2 regions of the Peribacillus sp. NPDC046944 genome follow, and region 2 is predicted to be linked to the other one. Evidence: riboswitches for the same ligand, from Rfam matches in the RefSeq annotation. Region 2 holds a riboswitch; the other holds the start of a gene.
What was found. A riboswitch is a leader RNA that binds a small molecule or an ion and turns the genes downstream of it on or off. The one in region 2 is predicted to bind thiamine pyrophosphate.
Positions count from the first base shown of each region.

Region 1: it holds a riboswitch for thiamine pyrophosphate, as region 2 does, so the genes downstream of both, thiT (energy-coupled thiamine transporter ThiT) here and tenA (thiaminase II) in region 2, are expected to answer to the same signal.

Region 1 is NZ_JBNNML010000010.1:73,051-80,321, forward strand. It holds gene ACQKIC_RS17130 (MFS transporter) at 1-917, opposite strand, end outside; gene iadA (beta-aspartyl-peptidase) at 996-2,171, opposite strand; gene ACQKIC_RS17140 (hypothetical protein) at 2,348-2,653, shown strand; gene ACQKIC_RS17145 (transglycosylase domain-containing protein) at 2,833-4,809, opposite strand; gene ACQKIC_RS17150 (universal stress protein) at 5,100-5,624, shown strand; gene thiT (energy-coupled thiamine transporter ThiT) at 5,677-6,258, opposite strand; TPP riboswitch at 6,357-6,459, opposite strand; gene ACQKIC_RS17160 (cation diffusion facilitator family transporter) at 6,710-7,271, shown strand, end outside.
Region 2 is NZ_JBNNML010000004.1:75,924-83,194, reverse strand. It holds gene ACQKIC_RS08650 (ABC transporter ATP-binding protein) at 1-38, shown strand, start outside; gene ACQKIC_RS08645 (GDSL-type esterase/lipase family protein) at 114-812, opposite strand; gene ACQKIC_RS08640 (N-acetyltransferase family protein) at 959-1,483, shown strand; gene ACQKIC_RS08635 (aspartyl-phosphate phosphatase Spo0E family protein) at 1,539-1,715, opposite strand; gene ACQKIC_RS08630 (Fur-regulated basic protein FbpA) at 1,942-2,205, opposite strand; SAM riboswitch class I at 2,304-2,407, opposite strand; TPP riboswitch at 2,719-2,824, shown strand; TPP riboswitch at 2,893-2,985, shown strand; gene tenA (thiaminase II) at 3,091-3,780, shown strand; gene thiW (energy coupling factor transporter S component ThiW) at 3,781-4,314, shown strand; gene thiD (bifunctional hydroxymethylpyrimidine kinase/phosphomethylpyrimidine kinase) at 4,283-5,089, shown strand; gene thiM (hydroxyethylthiazole kinase) at 5,086-5,901, shown strand; gene thiE (thiamine phosphate synthase) at 5,882-6,517, shown strand; gene ACQKIC_RS08600 (MFS transporter) at 6,556-7,271, opposite strand, start outside.

The DNA of each region.
Region 1 (7,271 bases), on a different contig from region 2:
GTGCCCACTCCCGATATCAGCAAGCCTACGACCATCATATGATGAAGCTTCATTTTTTTGGCCAGTACCGAAGCTAAGATGCTTCCCAGCAATACTCCTGTCCCAAAAATGACACCAAAGATGACGGCATACTTTTCATAATCAACAGGTTCAAGTTTGTACTTCAAGATAAAAACCTGCATCACGGAAAATCCACCATTCACAATCCCAAATACTAGAAAACCGCTGATTAACGTGAACAATAGCTTATACTGCCATATATATTGCCAGCCAATTTTAAAATCTGCCCAAACGCCTGTTACACTCAGTTCCTTCAAATTGTAAACTCCATTCGGCTGTCTGACTTCTTTTGAAATCCGACAGGAACGGATCAAGAAACCACTGATTATAAATCCGATCACATCGAAGATAATGGCTCCCTCGATGCCGACTGACCAATAGATAAAAATGCCGATTCCGTTTCCGAAAAGCATGAACAGACTCGATACCATCTGATTTAAACCAGCCGCCATCGTATAATCCTCTTTAGGCAAAATGCCTTGAATCAACGCTGACTCCGCTGGCACAAAGAAATTCCTGACGGCACTTCTCAGAAAAATGACAGCAAACGATACCATGAGAAGATGTAGCTCTAACGAAAGCAAGAATAAAACAGACAACCCTGCGCAAATCCAATCACAATACAAAGCAATCTTTTGCCTGTCCAATCTATCAGCAAAAACCCCCACCAGTAAGAAAACAGCAAGGGTAGGCAAAGAATACATTAATTCCGTAACCGTCGCATAAATCGGCTGATTGGTGAAGCGGTCCAGTAAATAAAACATAAATGCAGTCATGCCGATGGTCCCGCCCATTTGTGATGTTACGTTCGCTAAAAATAATTTCGTATAATTTCGATTATTAAAAAGTTTTATGATCTCTTTCTATCCCCCTTCATCCGACTTTCTGGTTAATTTTACCCAAAAATTCCAATTCAAGAAAGAGAAATCAATGAATTATTTTTCAAATGTGCCCTTCACCATCGCTTTGCCCTCACTGACCATAATCTGACCCATTGCGATGACGGTATCTATTTCAAAGGTCTCTTTTTTCAAAATCAGTATATCTGCGTCCCTTTCCGTTTCCACCCGTCCTTTATTAGTTAGCTTCAAAATATTCGCGGGATTTTCCGTGACCACACGGATGGAATCCTCTATCGAAACTCCATCATCGATAATCGCATCGACAACCGATTCATACAGCGACATGCAGGTCCCCATACTCAGTCCGGATATATTTCCGTTGCCATCAAATTCCGGAAGGCTAGCCTGTCCATCTGATGTAAGCGTGATGTTGCGGATATCAACACCTTCGTCGAGGGCTCTCCTTATTGCCGTGCTTGCTTTTACTTCCCCTTCATCCAGGAATTTTTGAATGGTACTTGTCGTGAAATCGATGTACCCGCCTTTTTTGGCAAATTGTATCCCGGCCTCAAACAAATGCGGGTTCCGGTTCATATGTGTAGGGTAGAACTGTGTAATCGGAATTTCCGTCGTCCTGACGACTTCCTCGATTACCTGTACATGATCCAAGCTATCCCCGACATGTATATTAACGATACCGGCTTTCCCGGACAAAAGTCCTCCATTCCTGGCCTGCGACGCAAGTTTTGCAAGCTCTGCCACGGTTGGCTGTGAAGAACGGTGATCGGCAATGGCAATTTCACCAACTCCAATGATTTTATCCACTAAGATTAAATCATCTTCAATCTTGTCCATTAGGGTCTTCACCGGGACTTGGTACGAACCTGTTTGAACGAAGCAACTAATCCCTTCTTCTTCTAGGGCCCTCGCTTTAGCAAGCAAGTCCGGCATCGTCCTTGTCGTTCCATCCGTGCCAATGACCCCGACTAATGTCGTGATACCGGCTAGCGTCGCATCGGTCAACTGAATTTCGGGCGTTCTTGTTTTGAATCCCCCTTCACCGCCGCCACCGATGATATGAACATGTGCATCGATAAAACCTGGTACAATGATTCGACCGTTCGCGTCAATCACTTGCATTTCAACGAAATTGGCAGGGACGTCGATTTTATCCTCAATGAAGCCAATTTGTTTTCCGACCAACAAAACGTCTTTCTTACCTATGTATTCCGGCGTATAAACCTCACCATTCTTTATCAGTGTCAGCATAGGGCCAAACTCCCTCCAAGTTTAAATATTCTAATAGGTTTCAAAACGATATACGCGGGTAAATATACACCATAACCCAATTACATGAATTCAAAAGAACTTAACTTAGTTTTTCTATCTTATAAGTATTACGGCACAAGCATTTAATTATATAAAAATTAAAGGAGTAAACAACCATGAACAAAGTAATTTCTGCTGATATTAAAACAAATACACGATTATCCATGCGTCAAATCATGAACTTATACCAAGTGACAAAAGAATTCAAAGGAAACATCTACTTTATCTGCAATCATAAAATGGTCGATGCCACAAAACTTTCAACATTTGTATCATTCGTTCTCATTCTACAAGAGTGTGTGGATATGAAAGTGATCCTAGAAGGACAAAATGTACATGCAATGCTGGAAAAGGTTCAGGCCATTTGTAAAGAAAATGATGAAAAAATAGGATTTCACTCCAACCAAACCGTTGGGATTTAATATACGAAAAAAAATTACATATAAATGAGGTGTATAGATATGAGAACCATTTTAATGATTATCGGGGCTATCGTCGTAATCGGTTTAGTTGTAAATTTCATCTTTTAATGAGGGAAAAAAAGCTGTCAATAATGACAGCTTTTTTTCATTTACTGGGAATATGGATATATCCCCAATCATCACCAAGGAAAATCCCATGTTTTCCACTTACCAAGCCCCTCCTTGATTTCATTCCCCTTATCAATCCAATATTGCTTCCTTTCCTCTTCTTCTTCCTTTTCCTGCTGTTCCGCTATCAATGGTCCGATGTCTTCTGCATGAAATGATTCAGCCGTTTCGTTCTGTAAGGCCTGAGCCATGATCTTTTGAAAGATGAGTGTACTTCCCTGGCTGCTGTTAGTGGTTAAATAATGTTCTTTATCCGTTTTATCGTAGCCAGCCCATACAGCTCCTACTAAAGAAGGGGTGTATCCCACGAACCATTGATCCTTCACACCTGATATTCCTTCGATCGGGACCTGTGTGGATCCTGTCTTTCCTGCGATTTCATAGCCAGAGACCGCGGCATTTTTAGCCGTTCCATAGTTAACTGTCCCAAGAAGCATCGCATTCATCTTATCGACGACATCCTTCGAAGCCACCTTTGTCTTCTTTTCCTTCCAGGCTGCTATTTCTTTCCCATCCGTGTCTTCTATTTTTATAATGGCATGCGCTTCGTTTCGCTTTCCTTCATTTGCAAACGCCGCATAAGCTCCTGCCATTTGGAGTGGGGACACCCCTTTATCCATCCCGCCTAAGGCTATCGATAGATTTCGGTCATTTTTTTTGTCATAAGGAATCCCAAACCGTTTGAGCGCATCCAGCCCCTTGTCGATTCCAATTTCATTCAGGAGCCAAACGGTTGGCACATTCAAGGAATTCATCACGGCTTCATACATTGGGACCTCCCCTTTATAAGTGCCGCTCAAATTCGATGGTTCATAATTCCCGAACTCCATCTTCTCGTCTTTTAAAGAGTCGGTCATTTCATATCCTTCTTCAATTGCCGGTGTATAAACAGCGAGCGGTTTAATCGACGAACCAGGAGATCTTTTCAGTTGCGTCGCCCGATTATATCCCATGAATTGATGCTCGCCCCTCCCCCCAACAAGTGCCTTAATGCCGCCTGTTTTAGGATGAAGAAGGACCGTCCCACTTTGCACCAATATGTCATTGCTTGTCCCAGAAGGGAAATTGGCATCCTGGCTATAGACTGATTCGGCAGCCTGCTGCATCGGTTGATCTAATGTGGTATATATTCTATAGCCCCTAGTGAGTAATTGCTGGAGCTCCAATCCATACATGGTGGAGGCTTCAGATAGGACATGGTCTATATAATAAGGATACTTCCCTTTTAAAGGATCTGTATCTTCACCTAACTGTAGTGATACTTCATCCTTTTTGGCAGAAGCCGCTTCCTCTTCGGTCAAATATCCGTGTTCGGTCATTCTAGACAGTACCAAATCCCGTCGTTTAACCGCCCCTTCTGGATTTTTGTACGGATCAAGCTTGGAAGGCAAGTTAATGACCCCAGCAAGCAAAGCCCCTTCGGCGACGGTTAACTCAGAAACATCTTTTGAAAAATATATGTTCGCTGCCTTTTTGAGTCCCCATGCTCCATGTCCAAAATAAACTTGATTCACATACATTTCTAAAATTTCATCCTTTGTATACGTACGTTCCAATTCTTGAGCGATGAAAAACTCTTCTATCTTTCTTTTCAAGGTCCGATCTGATTCAAGCATGGTGATTTTTACAAGTTGTTGGGTAAGTGTGCTCCCGCCTTCAACAACGCTTTTCGCCTTGACATTTTTCACCATCGCACGCATGATCGCTTGATAATCTATGCCATGATGTTCATAAAAACGGTGATCCTCAATGGATACGACCGCTTGAATGAGATGTTCCGGGATCTCCTCTATCGCGACGCCTTCCGATTTATTAGCCGTGACGGTACTGGCTAAGTTCCCATCCTCGTCATAAATCTTGGTCGGTTGCTGAAGTTGATCCTGGAGATTGCTTATATCCACAGTTTGTTTAAAATATATGAACAAACCGGCTCCCACTACGACAATGATTGATATAATTATAAGACCTATTTTCAATAACGCTCTCATTTGTACCCCCATTTTCCCAGATGCGACATGCTCCATTAAAAATATTTTGCCCTTTTTATGAAAGAAAACTCTTGCAATGGCTAAAAGGGAAAACAAATTCCACAACATTTTTCCCATTATCCTTTTCCATACAAAGTGCCTACAATATTTCTCCCTTTCATGCCTAGTCTTTTCTTTTTCCATACCCTTTACCCACATTTATAAATCAATATACACCTGAAAAAGGCATGAAACCAATAAAAACGGGTATATAACCTATAATGACAAATTATGGGGAGAGATGATCTTAGATGAAACAATTAAAACGTATCGTCGCCGCTTATGATGGAAATGAAGAGAGCAACCGCGCCGTGGAATATGGAGCTTCATTAAAAAAGGCCTTTCCGGAAGCTGAATTGACCATTGTTCAAGTTCTGAATCCAAAAGGTGAAAGCCGTATCCTCGAGAGTGCATCCGCTCCTGGGTTCGTACCGGCAGCAGGATTTTATGTCGACCCTTCACAAACGCATCCCGTAACAGAAGTAGAACAACAAAGTCAAATGCACATGAACGATACTCCCACCGTTCATGAAAACAATGTGAGGATGGCTGAAAGCAATATGATGAGGTTGCTCAGTGAATGCCAGGTTAATGGAAATATCGAGATTTTAGAGGGAAATGCCACGGATAGCATATGTGACTATGCAAAGCGGACGAACGCCGATTTAATCATCGTCGGCAACAGTGCAAAAAGCGGCCTGGAAAAGTTCTTCCTCGGAAGCACCAGCAGTTCCATAGCCAAGCAGGCACCATGCTCGGTATTTATTGCAAAATAATGGAGAAAAGGACCGGCTCATAATCGAGCCGGCCCTTTTAAAAGGTCTGTCTTTAGATGGCTTTCTTCAACAAGACATTCGAAGCAGCCGAATAGAGCACCATTACCACGATTGCTGATAAAATAAAACTAAACAGCATATATGTCCCATTGTAAATCAAGGAATAGAGGACGACTGGTTGCCCATCTGGCGCATATTCCCCAAAGAAAACGATACCTGCTGTAAAATGGCAAAGAAACCTCAGGAAGCTCCCCACAAACATGCCACAAACCGCATATATATCCCCTCTTAACCGTTTTCCCCCTTTACGGTTATTCACAAATTTATTCATGAACAACCCGGATAATCCCACGGCGGTAAAAGCAAGGAAATATTCGATAAATCCTTGAAGCGGCGTTGCCAGAAATGCCAAACCAGTGGCAATCTGCAAAAGCCCCAATAGTAAACCGGTGGCCATTCCGCCCTTGATTCCCCAACGATAGGCCATTAAGAATATCGGTACCATGGCAATGGAAATCGATCCCCCCTGTGGCCATATCCTTGCAAAGACAAAACCGGAGACTATATCCAGCAGTAATGCCAATGCAGAAAAAATCGCGACCTCTGTCATGAATAATGTTTTATGTTTCATCATCTCTCACCCTTCTCCACGTGCAAAAGTGCCCATGAGTCCCGTGTCGCTTTTTCGGCATGCAAAAAAGCAACACCAGGGCGGTAATGGATGCCCAGTATTGCTATCCAAAACCACATCCCTACGCTAGTACTAACTAACAGGTTCATAGGGTCTGAACTCAACCGTTCACTCTCAGCCATCTTGGCTCCCCTTGTGGAAGTATTTAATTTTTGTTCCTCGGTTAGAATATACTACTAGTTTCTCTAATTGACAAGTAAATAACACGATTATATCCACGAGCGTTTTTCCCTATTACTGGTTATATTTTTTCATCCAGCCAACTTCTTTACATGGCCTCAATACACATGCCATATGCCAAGTTAGATGGATAAAGACGACAATTTTTCTATAGACTCACTAGGGTTCAATTTGATATCTTTATAAAGGTTATTTTGCACGAGGGGGAAAAGACATGGATAAACATTCAATTTCTGCTGAAAAGGGCGCCTATATCAGTATAGCCGCATACATATTCTTGTCGGCCCTCAAATTAACGTTTGGTTACTTTGGAGACTCGAAAGGACTTTGGGCAGATGGTTTAAACAACACGACCGATATCATTGCCTCTGTCGCTGTATTAATAGGCTTAAAAATATCAAGGCGACCACCTGATAATAATCATTCATACGGTCATCTGAGAGCTGAAACCGTAGCGTCTCTGGTTGCCGCCTTCATTATGATCACCGTCGGATTACAGGTCATATACAGCGCCATCGAATCATTCTTTTCGCAGGATGCGACAGTTGTACCGAATATGTTCACAGCTTATGTCGCTTTATTCTCCGCCATCTTCATGTACGGGGTTTATCGTTACAACTTGGCTTTAAGCAAAAAAATAAACAGCGCCTCCATCCATGCTGTCGCACAGGACAACCGTTCTGATGCTCTTGTCAGTATCGGTGCTTTCGTAGGTATTATCGGTACCACAATCGGCATAGACTGGTTGGATGCGGTTGCGGCTTTAGTGGTAGGTC
Region 2 (7,271 bases):
TACAGTTTCCACTGGCGGAGGCACCATCAGAAACATAACCAACCAGAAATCCGCCCCCGATAAATAAACCTAAAAGGGCATGAAAATCAAGTTTCCATGCCCTTTTATCGTTCTTATTTAAAATCATATTTATCTAAGATTCGATTGGTTATAAGCTGATAGCCTTCTTCATTTGGATGAATTTCATCACTGAAGTATGCTTTTTTATCTTTGTTTTCGAATAAATCGTTTGTAGGGATATACTTTAGTCTACTATCCTTGTCCACCATCTTTTGAATCGAATGATTATAATCACTAATATGGTTTTCTAATTTCAAGTCGTCTTTATTCGGGTTATATAACCCTATCACCAAGATATCAGCTTTATTATTTTTCTTTAGAAGCTCAGAAAGAATTTTATCTAAATGTTGTACATACTCTTTCTTTTCATCATTTATCTTTTGATCATTGATTTTTTTTAAGTTTCCACCATTACTGTTAATTAAATCATTGATTCCGATATAGACGATAAATGTGTCAGCCTTATCCAATTTTGTGTTAATCTCAAGATCTTCGAGCTGTTTAATGACACCGTCCGTTTCCTGACCTTTAATACCATAATTCCAGAATTGGACTTTTTCTGAATCGGAATCATTCGTTTTATGTTTCAAGTCATCAATATATCCTTCCCCTTCTTTATCGCCCTTTCCATAAGTCAAAGAATCTCCAAATGCCATGACTCTTTGATCGTTTTTCGCATCTACTGCCTGAAACGCATAGGCAACTAAACAAATAACAAGTACAATAAAAAATAAGCCAACGATTTTCTTCATTTGTTTTGCTTCTCCTTTTGTATTCACTAGGAAGTATTTTATTTTTAAATACCCAAAAAGAGGACAAGCCTAACATTCGAATAATCTAATAAAAAACTTAAATTGCATGATGCACCTGTACTCAGGTGATTGGAATGCCATAATAAATGGATTGGAGCTTAATGATGAAGGAGTTTATAGAATTCAGGGAAGCAATATTTGAGGATTTGCCTAAAATTATTGAAATTTACAATTCTACAGTACCTTCGAGGATGGTCACTGCGGATACAGAACCAGTTACAGTAGAATCACGGCTCAAATGGTTTGAGGAACATCATATTCTCAAACGGCCATTATATATGATCATACATGATGGAAAAACAGCTGGGTGGATGAGTTTTCAATCTTTTTATGGTAGACCCGCATATGATTTTACCGCTGAAATTAGCATCTATATAGATGAGGAGTTCCGTGGGAAAGGAATTGGACAACTTTCAATCCAAAAGGCTATAGAGGTGAGTCCGAAGATAGGGATTAAGACACTTCTTGGATTTATTTTCGCACACAATGCACCAAGTATTAAGCTTTTTTCAAAATTTGGTTTTGAAAAATGGGCGCATTTACCGAAAATAGCAGAACTCGATGGAGTGGAACGCGATTTGGTCATTCTTGGTAAACGTGTCACTACATGACTTCCATTGCAAAAGGCGATTGCCTGGATTTGAATGGTCTAGTGGGATGTACTGATTATTCGCGACAAACTCCCAGGAATTTTATATGTGTGACCGCATTCAATAAAGAATCCAACTCTTGACTTGCTTGAATGGTCATCCTGCTTGTCAAACCATAATTTTTTGCTAACATAATCATTTCTTTTCGTTTTTCTTCAATTTTTTCAACTGTTGTTATATGAGGAGGCTTCAATATAATCACTTCCTATTTTTCAATTATTTTACATTTTTATCATAACCAAAGCACTAGGCGAAATCAATCATTTTACATGTTTTAAATATGTTATTTCACTAGTGAAATGTGACAAAATACCCATTATATTTTTCTATTTTGTACTTTTTATGTCAGTTCAAAGAGAAAAAGCATTTGCCTTTACACAGCAAATGCTTTTTCTCTTTGATTGTTCACTATAGGTTAACTAAGTCATGCACTCTGGAGGTGACTCATTACCTGATTTATCTATAACAATCTTATATTCATCTTCAAGAGCTTTTAATGGAGCATCATAGAGATGCTTTTCATCAGAGGTTTTGTATACACCATTTGATAATAGTTCTTCTATCAACAATGCTCTCCTCTGTTCTTTTTTCTCGAAAAACTCTGCCATATGAATGGCCCCTTTCCTTTTATTCATATTTTCCACATATAATGCCCCTAATCTTATAGGCTTTGCTAAAGCCAAAATATATATACCTGTTGTACGGGATTCTTAAACCCTATTTGACAAAAATAAAAACCCCTTCTAATCCAAGAAGAGGTCGACAGAGGTCCGTTCGTCTCTTCTTATCTTCCAAGCGATTGCTTGTTGGAAGAAGCACAGTTCCCCGATGGGTCTGTTGCCGAGGTTTCATAGGGCCAAGTCCCTCCACCTCTCTGGATAAGAATACAGAATATAAATGATTTTGACATGATTTTATCCCACTTGCAAGGATAAGTCAATTGCATTCAAATAATTTTTAATTTTTAATTTTTATATTATTTTTCCGTGTGCCCTTTTAGCACAAGGTAAGACCATATCCCTATTTTGCTAATAACTATATTTTCCTCCAATTGACCGTGGGTTAGGTATGCTCCATTTGCCAATGGGGATTTTATCCTACTACCCCTTTCACGCCACAAGATACTCATAAAATTCTATTGGATTCAAAGGTTGCATTTTCCTTTTTATCTGATATGATGACAATAATCACATACGAAATACCACTAGGGGAGTCTTCTAAAAGACTGAGATGGAATGATGTTCCGGACCCTTTGAACCTGATCCGGGTGATGCCGGCGGAGGAAAGTGGATGATATCGTCGTCGTATATTTGACTTCATCCATCTGCCCCGTTCCGTTTTCAGGAACGGGGTTTTCGTTTAATTGAATAATAAACTGCTAGGGGAGCCATTAATAGGCTGAGAATCAAACCCTTTGTACCTGATCTGGTCATACCAGCGGAGGAAAGCAGGTTGAAAAAGGGATTCGTACATTCCTAGAACAGCCGCTTTCTATATGAAAGCGGCTGTTCTTCATTTTTGGACACTCCCCTCCTTTGTATGTGAATGAATTATAAGGGGGAAAAATCATGGCGAAAACCCAAATGAAAACTTTCAGTGCTAGACTTCACGAACGTTCAAAAGAAATTTGGAAAAAGAATCATACTCATCCTTTCGTTCAAGCAATTGGAGACGGGACACTATCAGAAAAGAAATTCGCCTATTACTTAAAGCAGGACTATATCTATCTTATGGATTATGCCAAGCTTTTTGCCTTAGGGACCATCAAGGCCACTAACCTTGAGATCATGACCAAATTTGCGAGTATTTTAAATGAGACTCTACAGGTAGAAATGGATTTGCATAGGAGCTACTGCAAGGAGTTCGGAATTAGTTCTGAGGAATTGGAAAATACCGAACCAACTCCGATTACCCTTGCCTATACAGGTTATATGCTCAATGCTGCCCATCATGGAACTTTAGCCGACCTTATTGCCTGCTTACTTCCTTGTGCCTGGGATTACTATGAAATTGGCTCGTTATTAAAAGAACAAAATGGTCCAGCACTAGAAACAAATCGTTATATCGCTTGGATTCAATCGTATGCATCCCCCGAATTCGCAGATGCGCACAAATGGTTGGCCAAGCTGTTAGACGAACTGACGGAAGATATGCCTGAGGGGGAATTGAAAAGATTAGAGAAACACTTTTTAATGACCTCCCGATATGAATATTTATTTTGGGACATGGTTCACAACGAACAGGATTGGCCTCTTTAAATGCTAGATACTGGTAACTTGTTACGGAAAATGACGTTGACTAGCTTGTTCACGGCCATCACTACCCTGACTAGCTCATTCGTTTACATCCCTGTTGGTTTTGCGAAGGTGTTTCCTATTCAACATGTAACCAACGTCATGACAGCCGTTATGTTGGGGCCGCTTTTTGCTGTGACCCAGGCCTTTTTAGTATCCCTTATCAGGAACATGACAGGTACAGGTTCCATTTTTGCATTTCCGGGAAGCATGGTTGGTGCCCTGCTGGCGGCCTTCCTCTACCAAAAAACAAGAAGGATGGGACACGCCTGCTTGGGAGAAATAGTGGGGACAGGCATTCTCGGATCCATCGCCTGTTATCCGATCGCGCTTTTATTATTGGGAAAAAAAGCGGCACTTTTTGGTTTTCTGCCAGCTTTTCTTCTTAGTTCTTTAACGGGCGCAATTATAGGCTTTCTTTTATTGAAAGTTCTCTTAAAAAATCATTATATGAAGGGGTTTTTTTATGAAAAGGGCACTAACGATCGCCGGATCTGACTCTGGGGGCGGAGCCGGCATCCAAGCTGATTTAAAAACATTTTCGGCCCATCGGGTTTATGGCATGTCTGTTATCACCGCCGTTACGGCACAGAATACCTTGGAAGTTCGATCTGTACAGCCCATCGATCTCCCTGTGATCACCGATCAAATTGCGGCCGTATTTGAAGACATTCGTGTCGACGCAGTAAAAATAGGGATGCTTGGATCAAAGGAGACGGTCGAAACCGTCGCCCATTCAATAAAATTATTTAAACCGGCTATCGTCGTCCTTGATCCTGTCATGATTTCCAAAAGTGGACACCATCTGTTAGATGAGAGGGCCGTTTCGTCGTTAAAAATCGATTTACTTCCACTTGCTACACTTGTCACGCCGAATATACCGGAAGCAGAGGTCCTTACCGGATTCCCGATCCGGACGAAGCAGGACTTTTATAAGGCATGTACCGCTATTCTGGAACTGGGTCCGAAGGCTGTTTTACTGAAAGGAGGACATGCAGCAGGAAATCCAAATGATCTCTTTTATGATGGCAAGGAGTTCTCTTGGATCAAGGGTGAACGCATTCATACGAAAAATACGCATGGAACTGGCTGTACCCTTTCCTCTGCCATTGCATCTAATCTTGCTAATGGACTTCCTTTAGCGACGTCCATTGAACAAGCGAAAATCTATATTTCAGAAGCGATACGAAATAGCTTAGAACTCGGTAAGGGACACGGACCCGTTCACCATTTCCATCAATTTTATAAAAAGGAACGGAGTGATTTCACATGAATACATCCGTTGCAGACTTATTTGGCAGAGTGAGAAAGAAACAACCACTCGTCCACCAAATCACCAACTTTGTTACTGCAAATGATTGTGCCAATGCTACCCTGGCAATTGGTGGTTCTCCCGTTATGACTTCCAATCCAAAAGAAGTGGCGGACATGGTCAAACTGGCACAAGCACTGGTGATTAACTTAGGTACACTGGATGATGTTCCCTTGGAGGCGATGGCGATTGCCGGGAAAACAGCGAACGATTGCCATATACCCGTAATTTTAGATCCTGTGGGCGTCGGTTCCACCCCTTACCGAACAGAGAAAGCGATGGAACTGCTCGATTCAATCACTGTCCAGATTATTCGCGGCAATGCAAGTGAAGTCCATCGGCTAATGGGAGGCGATATCGTCACGCGAGGGGTCGATTCAGGACCCCTTTCCATGAGCAATGCAGAACTATCCCTACGTGCTGCTAGAAAACTGAAGAGTGTTGTCGTCGTGAGTGGAGCCAAGGATGCCGTTAGTGACTCTTCACGTACGTCCATCATCGATAATGGAAGCCCTCTTTTAACAAAGGTGACCGGCACCGGCTGTATGTCGACGGCCTTGATTGGGGTCTTCTGCGGAATTACGGAGGATTACTATTCAGCTGCTATCGCAGGAATTTCAACCATGAGCATCTCTGGTGAGCTTGCTGCCAGAACCCTTGAAAAAAATGATGGCACAGGGACATACCGGACACGGATTATCGATGCCATCTCAGGAATGAATGATTCCATATGGAAATACGAGGTGAAAATGCATGAAGAAAGTGCCATTTGATTTGAGCCTTTATTTAGTCACGGAAGAATCATTAGCCGTCGAGGACATGACCACTATCATCACCGAGGCGGTTTCAGGCGGAGTTACGGCCGTCCAACTTAGAGAAAAGCAGGCATCTTCCCTTACTTTTTATCAAAAAGCTTCTCTATTAAAAGGGGTCCTTGATGAACTTTCGATTCCGTTAATCATTAATGACCGCGTGGATATTGCGCTTGCTGTAGGAGCGGATGGAATTCATGTTGGGCAGGATGACCTTCCTCTTCCCATCATCAAGACCCTTGTTCCTGACAATATGATCATTGGAGTATCCGTCTCTACCTTGGAGGAGGCCCTTGAAGCTGAAAACAATGGCGCTGACTATATTGGTGTTGGCTCTGTATTCCCGACAAAAACGAAACAAGACGCAACTGCTTTGAAAAAAGGGGAACTGGAGAGAATTTGTCACAGTACCTCGATTCCTGCCGTTGCGATCGGTGGGATTACAGCGGATAATATCAACAGGCTTTCTAAAAGTGGAATTGCCGGTGCTGCGGTCGTCTCTGCCATTACACAGGCAAAAAATCCAATGGACGTGGCTACACTCCTTTCATACACTATAAAAAGATTCACTAATTAATAGAAGGAGGATGCTCATTTCGAGTCATCCTCCTTCCTTTATGAAAGAATGGTATTCTTCGTTTCTTTTCCAAATGCCACAGCAACAGCACCAATTAAAATTGCGATTGTAAAAATCGTGAAGATGGTCGATATCGCTGTATCTCCAGCAACTAGATACCCGACAAGCAACGGCCCCAAAATGCCCCCGACGCGTCCGACTCCAGCTGCTAACCCCGTCCCGGTTCCACGAATGACGGTTGGATACTGTTCAGGTGTATACGCATAAAGCGCCCCCCATGCACCTAAGTTGAAAAACGATAGGAACATGCCGGATACGATCAAGAGTGATAAGCCTTCAGCGGAGCCAAAGAAAAATGCACTACCTGCCGTTCCTATTAAATATGTAATCAATACGAACTTACGCCCCATCTTCTCTATCAACCACGCAGCAGAGAAATAACCAGGCAATTGGGCTAACGTCATGATCAATACATATTCAAAACTCTGAATCATGCTGAAGCCCTTCATGACCATGACACTTGGTAACCATAAAAACATGCCGTAATAGGAAAAGACCACACAAAACCAAAGAATCCATAAAACAAGTGTCTGACGTGCGTGCCCTTTTTGCCAGACCATTTTCATGTTGTTCAGCACAGACGGTCTCTGTTTCTTTTCAAGCTCCGTATATTTAGGAGAATCGGGTAATTTCAAACGTAGATATAGAGCATATAATGCCGGAACCGCACTTAATAACAAAGCCACACGCCATC